Regions from separate parts of the Allobosea sp. 124 genome, predicted to be linked through region 1. Evidence: riboswitches for the same ligand, from Rfam matches in the RefSeq annotation. Region 1 holds a riboswitch; the other holds the start of a gene.
What was found. A riboswitch is a leader RNA that binds a small molecule or an ion and turns the genes downstream of it on or off. The one in region 1 is predicted to bind glycine.
Positions count from the first base shown of each region.

Region 1 (4,786 bases):
CTTCTGAGGTTCTAGGCGGTGGCTGCGAGGAGGAACTCGTCGCGGGCACCGCATGGTCCTCGCAGTCTCAGGCGGTCGAGTTTAAGGATGCGTTTCAGATGCGCGAACAGCATCTCGACCTTCTTCCGTTCGCGTCGCGAGGTGACGTAGGCATCGGTGGCAGCAATGTCGCGCGCCATGTCGCGGGCGCCCTCGCGGATGGAGCGCAGAAGCTTGCGGGCAGGTTCCTTCGGACAGCAGCGCGGCTTCAGGGAGCAGGCATCGCAGTCGCGCTTCCTCGCCCTGTAGCGCATGAGGCCTTCACGATCGATGCCATCGCGCGGCACCGCGAAGCAGCGGCGGAACTGCCGAAGCTCCTGGCCGCCCGGGCAGATGTAGAGATCGCGATCATGATCATAGGCGAAGTCGGACCGGCTGAAGGTGCCGTCCCGGCGCTGGGATTTGTCGAACACAGGGATATGCGGCTCGATCCCGCGCTCGTGCACCAGCCAGGCGAGATTCTCGGCCGAGCCATAGGCTGCGTCCGCGACCAGCTTCTCGGGCCAGGTGCCGAACCTGTCCTGGGTGCGCCCGATCATGGTTCGCGCGGCGCCGACCTCGGCCTGCCGCACGGCCGTAGTCGCCTCCACGTCCATAATGACGGCATGCTTGAGGTCGATCAGATAGTTCGTCGCATAGGCGTAGAAGGCCTGCCCGCCATGGGCCGCCGTCCAGCGTGCGGCCGGGTCCGCCGGCGAGATGAACTTCGGCACGACCGGCGTCGCCGCGCCGAAGGCGGCATCGTCCAGCACGGCCAGATACTCGCGCACCGCATGGTTGGCGGCCTCAGGCGCCAACCCATCCTTGCCGGGCGCCCCGTTCTGCAGATTGGCATCGGCCTTGATCAGGCTGGCATCGACCGCAAAGCCCTCGCCACCGACCAGCCCATCCGCCATGCTCGTCGAACCGTCGTCTCGAAGACCTCGCGCAGCAGATCGCTGTCGCGGAAGAGGCCGTGCCGGTTCTTCGAGAAGGTGGAATGGTCGGGCACATCGCCCTCGAGCCAGAGCCGGCAGAACCAGCGGTAGGCGAGGTTCAGATGGGCCTCGTCGCAAAGCCTGCGCTCGGAGCGGATGCCGAAGCAGTGGCCGACGATCAACATCCGGATCATCAGTTCGGGATCGATCGAGGGCCGGCCGGTGTCGCTGTAGTAGGGGCGTAGATGCGCACGAATGCCGGACAGATCAACGAAGCGGTCGATGGAGCGCCGCAGGTGGCCAGCCGGGACATGCCGCTCAAGCTGAACTCGTAGAACAGTGCCTCCTGTGCAACCGTCCGCTCGCCCATCATAGCGCCGCCCTCCACAAGGACGACTGAATCAGAACCTCAAGCTCGCAGCAACACCGACTTCTTCAACAAAATCGGCCCTTAGCAGACGATTGGAACGTCTGCTCCCAGGTAAGGTTGAAGCTACCGGTTGCCGACATCCGAGAGGTCCGATTCCGGGGGAAGCCTGGAACACCGCGCATCGTCCTGGCAATCTTTCAGCCGTCGTTGTTCGACCGCTCGATCCCGGTCGACCGGATCGTAGTCGGGGTAGCGCTGGTTGCCGAACGCGAGACTTTTGCGGGCGCCGGCAATGCGGATTAGCTTGATGCGGCGCTCACCGTTCACTGCAACGATAACGGCACCATCGCCGGCGACTACGCTTCGGTCGACCGTGATCGAGCTGCCGTCAAGGACGCCGACATCGGTGGCGCGGGCGCCGGCTACTGTCATGACGAAGGAGCGTTCTGGATCAGCGCGCGCGACAGCTCGACGGGGCATTCGGGTAGTCGTCCGCCCGCGAGGGAACCCCCGCGCATATGGCCTTCAGTTAGAAGGGCAGCAACAGCGGCGGGCCGTCTCACCCGAGGCAGGGCCGCCGGCGCAGCCCTCGCCGATATCCCGGACGCAATGAACCGCACGATTGTGGCGGATCCGGCTAATATCGTGAGATTTATACAACAGGGTAGAGTCGCCATGTTTCCGGCTCATTTTTCCACACATCCGCCTCAGAGCATCTTGATACCTCGATCCAGCAAAGCGGGAGAGCGTCGCAAGACCGCCGAAGGAGCAACCGCCCCGGAAACTCTCAGGCACCCGAACCGCTTGCTAAGAAGACTCTGAAAAGCGGAGCGACGCTCCCGCCCACGGTGTAAGTCGGTGTCGAGTGGTTCGGCCCGATGAAACTCTCAGGCCAATGACAGAGGGGGCTCGCGCATGTCATGCGCGGAAGGAGTTCCGTCATGTCTTCTACCGTCCCCCCGAGCGGCCGCGAACGTCTGCTCAGAAACCTCAAGTTCGTCGGCCTTCTGGCTGCTGCTCTGTCTAGCGCAGGATGTTCGCTGACACAGAGCGCGACCGCGCCAAGCCCGCCGGCGCTCGATCCGCAATACGTCGCGCTGTACGGTGAGATCGTCGGCGACAAGCATGTCATTGCGGCGACCGACATCTCGGTCGTGGACGACCAGTTCCTGCGCCGCGAAGTCGCTTACGATACCCGAGAGCAGCCGGGCACGGTCATCATCGATACTGAGGATCGCTTCCTGTACCTGGTGCGCGAAAACGGCAGAGCGATCCGATACGGGATTGGGGTCGGCGCGGACGGGATGAACCTGTCGGGCCGAACGACCGTGGGACGCAAGGCGGTCTGGCCCAGTTGGACGCCGACGCTCAGCATGATCAAGCGCGATCCGATCCGTAACGCGAAATGGGCGAAGGGAATGGCCGGGGGCGTCAACAATCCGCTCGGCCCCCGCGCGCTGTATCTCTACATAGATGGCCGCGACACCCTGTATCGCATCCACGGCACGACCGAGCCTCACACCATCGGCGATGCGGTCTCCAGCGGTTGCATCCGGCTGCTCAATCAGGACATCATGGACCTGTTCAACCGCGTTCCCGTGGGCGCCACGGTGGTCATCGCACCGAGGAGTTCGACACGATCGGCGAACGATTCAATTGGCAGCACGGCCCTCACAACGCTCTGATGCCGCGATAAGGAGCCCGCGCAAATTCATCTGCGCGGGCCTCGGCAGGGGTGGATGGCTCGGTGATCTCGACGGGAAGACGACTACTGCTGCGTCCGTCGAAGCAACTGCTTGTCGTAGCCCATCGCGCGCGCGCGGTTGGTCAACGCTTCGTATTGCCGTGTGTCAATTTTTTGGGCGCGCGTGAGTATCCAAAGGAATTTTCCCGAAGGCTCGCCGACCATGGACCAGGAGTAATCGTCCGCGCGGTCGAGGACCCAATAGTCGCTTTCGATCGGCCAGAAGAACGTTACCTTTAACTTTGAGCCATTTGATCCATCGACGACGCGCGCCGAAGCCTCAGCCGTCTTGAGCGGACCGTTCAAGCCGCCCTGACGGCAAGAGTTGACCACCGATAATGAGCCGTCCGGCTTTGTGGCGTAGTCGGCAGTGACACCCTCGCAGCCCTTCTGGAAGCTCGCCTCATAGCGGCCCTGCTCGTACCATTTGCCGACGTACCGGCTAAGTTTGACGGACTTGGCCGGCTGCGGGACGCTTGAGTTACCTACCGGCTGCGTCTCCAATGGATTGCAGGCGGTCAGCGTCAAGCCGGAAACCACGGCCAGCGTCATTAGGGCGATTCGATTCATTGCTAACCTCTCCAGCGACCGCTTGAGAAGGCCCTTGACTAACTACGGTTCCGGGGCGGGCCTCTATCAAATCCCTTCAATCACGACATCGGCATGTTCGACGCCTCGGGTTTTTCTAACGGATACCGGCCATCCTCGGATAGTCGCGTCCGCTCATGGGCTTCAGGCCGCCAAGCGCCCCGTATCGTTTTCAATCTGAAAATCGGTCCAGCCGTTCGTTGCATGGTAGCGCCAGGCCAGACGGCCCGCATCGTCCATCGTGAACAGCGTCAGCCAGCCGTGGTCGAATAGCGCCTGGAGATCCGGATGCTTCGCGAGGACGGCGAGAATCGCCTCGCGCGGGGCGGCGATGACGACCGAGAGGCGCAGCGGTTTATGGACAAGTGCTTCACCGTCATGGACCGACTGCCAGGGCAGCCCGCCGCGCAACAGGCCGCCATTGCCCTCGAAGACGCCGATCCCGCCGACGACGTTGTGCAGCAGCTTGTTGCCAGCGCCGAAGGCCAGCGGTGCGACGGCGGAGCCGTAATACTGCAGGCTGATCCAGCTTGCGACGACAACGGGCGCCGTCAGGATCAGCTCGAGCACCTTGAACTCGCTGTCGGCGCGCCAGTCATAGCTGTGCAGGAAGGCACGCCCCGCCAGGGAGGCCCCTGCCGTGTACCGGCGCGGCGCGGCGACGAAGGTCTTGCAGCCAGCCAGCCCCCATTCCGGCCGGACCTGAGCCCAGTCCCGGCCACGCCGGGCGACGTCGCCTTCGCCGGTCGCGCCGGGCAGGTGCAGCGCTCGCTCGGTCCGGGCGAGGCGTCCGGCGGACGCCAGCAGCGAGTCCAGCCGGGTAAGATCGGCGGCATGCGACGCCGGCAGCAACTCGGGGTCGAACAACGTGATCTCGTCGCTGACCGTGTCGTGCAGACCCGCGACGAAACGTGTATCGGCCGGTACGTCGATCCCCTGCGCCGGGAGCCCGACGCGGACCTCGTCATCGTTCAGGAGGCAGGCCAGCAGGCGGGCGTTGACGTCGCCGGGGAAACCACCACAGGCGCCGCATTGCAGGGCGCTGGCATGGGCGTTGTTGACGAGCCGGGCGCCATGGCCTGCCAGCAGCACCAGCCGGGCGAAGCGCGAGGTCAGCGACATTGCCCG
Region 1 is NZ_PZZM01000001.1:3,258,070-3,262,855, forward strand. It holds partial or broken gene C8D03_RS15435 (IS1182 family transposase) at 12-1,329, opposite strand; gene C8D03_RS15440 (S24/S26 family peptidase) at 1,450-1,758, opposite strand; glycine riboswitch at 2,056-2,139, shown strand; gene C8D03_RS15445 (L,D-transpeptidase) at 2,268-3,011, shown strand; gene C8D03_RS15450 (lipocalin family protein) at 3,095-3,640, opposite strand; gene C8D03_RS15455 (YbcC family protein) at 3,803-4,786, opposite strand, start outside.

Region 2 (4,786 bases), 2.8 Mb from region 1:
GGCATCGCCGGCATTGGCGAATTTCTGCTTCGATTCGGCGAGCCAGGCGGCGTAGCGCTCCGGGCTGACGACGCGGAAGGCGATCGGCATATAGGCGTGGTTCTGTCCGCAGATGAACGAGCACTGGCCGTAATAGATGCCCTCGCGATCGGCCTTGAACCAGGTCTCGTTGAGGCGACCCGGGATCGCGTCGATCTTGATGCCGAAGGACGGCACGGTGAACTTGTGGATCACGTCGGCGCCGGTGACCTGCACGCGCACGACCTTGCCGACCGGAACCACCGCCTCGTTGTCGACGGCGAGCAGACGCGGAGCCTCTTCGGCCGCGATCTTCTTGGTTGCGATCGCCTCGGCGCGCTGCTTCTCGTCGAGCATCAGCGAATCGAAGCCGAAGGCGCCGCCGTCCTGGGCGTATTCATAGGACCAGTACCACTGCTTTCCGGTCACCTTCATGGTGATGTCAGCCTGCGGAATCTCGAGCTGCAGCTTCAGCAGGCGGAAGGAGGGGATCGCGATCACGACGAGGATCAGCACCGGGATCACCGTCCAGGCGACCTCGAGCAGGGCGTTGTGCGTGGTCTTGGAAGGAACCGGGTTGGCCTTCTCGTTGAAGCGCCAGGCCACGTAGAGCAGCAGGCCGAGCACGAAGATCGTGATCACGAAGATGATCACGTTCAGCCAGTCATGGAACCAGTGGATGTAGTGCGCGACCTCGGTCGCCGCGCCCTGCAGGTTCAACTGCCAGGGGCTCGGCATGCCGGTTCCGGCCATGGCGCTGTCGGGGAGCATCGTCGCCGCGGCGGCGGCGAGGGCCGATGCGGCCACGGTGGCTAGGGTCCTGCTCAGAAATCGCATCGATCCGACATAGCTCCTTGTCATGCCCTGCATGGGCCGCCCATCACGAAGCGTCCACCGGGGCGCTGATGACGGGAATTGTTCCATGCGTGGCGAGTGCGACCGCGAGGCCACCTTGCTCTTCGGGATTGCGATAAATCAAAGATCACGCTTGCGCCAGTGGGGCAATGCGGGGTGCCGGCGCATCCCGTGCGGCATAATCGCGCGAGGTCGGCCCGCGGTGGCCCGGTGATGGCCGCTCTCTCCTTGACAGGACCGGGCCTGCATGGTCCCAACGCAATCCACTGCGGGGGCAAAGCGGGATTTCGCGGCGGGGAGCCGGCTTTCCGCCTGAATTCCGCTCTTAACTTCGGTTGTATGTCCGGCGGCAGGGCGTCGGTTTGGAGGAATCGCAAGGATGGGTAGGATCATCGGACCTGTCTGCGCGGCGGCTCTCGCGCTGGCTGGCGCCGCTCTGGCCGCCGGCCCGGCGCTGGCCCAGGGCGCGGTCAAGTCGACGCATGGCGACTGGCAGATGCGCTGCGAGGTGCCGCCCGGCGCCAAGACGGAGCAATGCGCGCTCGTTCAGAACGTCGCGGCCGAGGACAGGCCGAATCTGACGCTTCTCGTCATCGTGCTGAAGACGGCCGACCAGAAGAGCAGGCTCCTGCGCGTGGTCGCGCCGCTCGGCGTGCTGCTGCCGTCGGGGCTGGGCCTCAAGATCGACGACAAGGACATCGGCCGCGCCGGCTTCGTGCGCTGCCTGACCACGGGCTGCGTTGCCGAGGTGGTGATGGACGATGCCCTGCTCGGCCAGCTCAAGGGCGGCAAGAGCGCCACCTTCATCGTGTTTCAGACGCCGGAAGAGGGGGTGGGCGTGCCCGTTTCCCTCAACGGCTTTGGCCCCGGCGTGGAGACCCTGCCGTGAGTGATGCGCTGCTTCGTCGGCCGAGCCTGCTGGCTCTGCCCTTTCTCTGCCTCGGCCTCGCCGGCTGCGGTTCTTCCGGCTCCTCCTCCGGCCAGCCAAGCACGATGCAGACGCTGGGCAATGTCCTGATGTTCCAGTCGACGACGCCGCCGCCGCCCGACCAGTTGCCGAAGGACGACCCGGACGAGCAGTTCATCTGCCCCGAGGTCATCATCGCCGATGGCGGCGCCGCGGTCCGCGCCCAGTCCGGCCCCGACAGCGGCAGCCTGCGCCACCAGATCTCGATCCTCAACGTCGCGCGCGAATGCACGCCCACCGGCAATGGCGGCTTCCGCCTCAAGGTCGGCGTCGAGGGGCGCGTCCTGCTCGGGCCCGCCGGCGGCGCCGGCAGCTATGGCGCGACGCTGACGACATTGGTCTCGCGCGGCACGACGCAGATCGCCCGCCGCTCCGCCCGCGTCGGCGGCACTGTGGCCTCCGGCCAGGGCGGCGTCGATTTCTCGCATGTCGAGGACGGCATCGTGGTTCCCGCCGGCCGCGGCGACGTCGAGATCATCGTCGGGCTGGGCGCCGGCGCGGCCACGCCGGCGCGTTCGCGCCGCCGTTAGGCGCGGCGCGAGACGGCCGCAACGCGAAGACTGGCGTTGATTGCCGCCAAACGAGGCAGCGCCGCGATTGACTAAGACGCGGCGTCTTGTATCTCTGCCAATAGCCGCAACATCCCCGCGGGAGAGACCGGGTCCGGACGTCGTCCGAGCCCGGCGCCGAAGGCGCAACCGCCCCGGAAACGCTCAGGCAAACGGACCGCGTGGGAACTGGCACTCTGGAAAGCGGCGGGGGAAACTCCGCCCACCGACGGGTGTAACCTGTCCGGCGCCACCATGCCGGCACGGGGAAATCTCTCAGGTTCCAAGACAGAGGGGGCGCGTTCCGGACAGTTCCGTCCGGGGCTTGCGCTCGACTCTGGAAGGGGCCGTCCATGGCTACCGACGCCGATGTTGCCGATGCTAATGTTGCCGCCGTCCCGGCTGCGCCTGAGGCCATCGTTCTCAAGACTCCGCTGCATTCGCGCCATGTCGCGCTCGGCGCCCGCATGGTGCCCTTCGCTGGCTACGACATGCCGGTGCAGTATCCGACCGGCATCCTGACCGAGCACAACTGGACGCGCGAGAAGGCCGGCCTGTTCGACGTCTCGCATATGGGGCAGTGCTTTCTGGTCGGGCCCGATCACGAGACCACGGCGCGTGCGCTCGAAGCCCTGATACCCGCCGACATCGTCAATCTCGCACCGGGCAAGCAGCGCTACTCGCAGCTCCTGAACGAGGAGGGCGGCATCCTCGACGATCTGATGGTGACGCGGTCGATCGATCCCGATGAGGACGGCGCGCTCTATCTGGTCGTCAATGCAGCCTGCAAGACCGAAGACTACGCCCATATCGAGGCGCGACTGCCCACCAATGTGAAGCTGATCAAGGCCGAGCACCGCGGCTTGATCGCGCTTCAGGGTCCGGCTGCCGAAGCGGCTCTGGCGGCCATCGCGCCCGAAGCCGCCGGGATGGGCTTCATGACCTCGCGCAGCATGAAGGTCGCCGGCATCAAGGCCAATGTCAGCCGGTCCGGCTACACCGGCGAGGACGGCTACGAGATTTCCGCCGCGGCGGCGAAGATCGGCGAGATCTGGGACACGCTGCTGCTCGACGCCACTGTCAAGCCGATCGGGCTGGGCGCGCGCGATTCGCTGCGGCTCGAGGCCGGGCTTTGCCTCTACGGCCACGACATCGACACCACGACCTCTCCGGTCGAGGCCGCGCTGACCTGGTCGATCCAGAAGCGCCGGCGCGAGGAAGGCGGCTTCCCGGGCGCTGCGCGCATCCAGCGCGAATTCGCGGAAGGCGTCACCCGCATCCGCATCGGCCTGCTGCCGGAAGGCCGGGCGCCGGCCCGCGAGGGCGCCGAGATCGCCACGCCCGAGGGCGAGATCGTCGGCAAGGTCACCTCCGGCGGCTTCGGCCCGACGCTGAACGCGCCCTGCGCCATGGGCTATGTCACCAAGGCCCACAGCGCGCCCGGCACCCGGCTCGATCTGATCGTGCGCGGCAAGCCGCTGCCGGCCGTCGTCGCCGCGATGCCCTTCGTGCCCAACGGCTACAAGCGCTGATCCCCAAACAACCGCTGTCCTTTCCGGAGACTGATCCCATGGCCGAGACCCGCTACACCAAGGACCACGAATACATCCGCATCGAGGGTGACACCGGCACGGTCGGCATCACCGACTACGCCCAGGGCCAGCTCGGCGACGTCGTCTTCGTAGAGCTCCCGGAGATCGGCAAGGCCGTCGCCAAGGGCGGCGAGGCTGCCGTGGTCGAAAGCGTCAAGGCGGCGTCCGAGGTCTATGCGCCGGTCTCCGGCGAGGTCGTCGCGGTCAATGGCGAGCTTGAGGCCGCGCCCGGCGCCGTCAACGAGGACCCGGCCGGCAAGGGCTGGTTCCTGAAGCTCAAGCTCAAGGACATGGCCGAACTCGAAGGCCTGATGAGCGAGGCCGAGTACCAGAACTACATCAAGACGCTCTGATCGACGGCAGTTTGGTCACCCCGGCTAAGCGGCAAAGCTGCGCCGATCCGGGATCCATTCCAGAACGCTTCAGGAATGGATCCCGGCTCCCCGCTTCGCTCCGTCCGGGATGACATTGCAGATCGACAAGACGCCAGCACTTCACATCGTCCCGGAAAGCTCTCATGCGCTATCTCCCCCTGACCGACACCGACCGCGAGGACATGCTCGCGCGCATCGGCGTGCCCGATGTCGACGCGCTGTTCTCCGATGTGCCTGACGGCAAGCTGCTGAAGGCGCCGCTGGACTTGCCCCGCGCCAAGGGCGAGCTCGAGGTCGAGCGCATCATGGCCCGGATGTCGGCGCGCAACGTCGCGGCGTCCTCGGTGCCGTTCTTCGTCGGGGCGGGCGCCTACAAGCACCATGTCCCGGCGACGGTGGACCACTTGATCCAGCGCTCGGAGTTCCTGACCA
Region 2 is NZ_PZZM01000001.1:500,549-505,334, reverse strand. It holds gene coxB (cytochrome c oxidase subunit II) at 1-855, opposite strand, end outside; gene C8D03_RS02410 (invasion associated locus B family protein) at 1,253-1,762, shown strand; gene C8D03_RS02405 (hypothetical protein) at 1,759-2,370, shown strand; glycine riboswitch at 2,479-2,579, shown strand; glycine riboswitch at 2,580-2,690, shown strand; gene gcvT (glycine cleavage system aminomethyltransferase GcvT) at 2,742-3,920, shown strand; gene gcvH (glycine cleavage system protein GcvH) at 3,959-4,333, shown strand; gene gcvPA (aminomethyl-transferring glycine dehydrogenase subunit GcvPA) at 4,498-4,786, shown strand, end outside.
Region 2: another riboswitch for glycine. It lies ahead of gcvT (glycine cleavage system aminomethyltransferase GcvT); the one in region 1 lies ahead of C8D03_RS15445 (L,D-transpeptidase).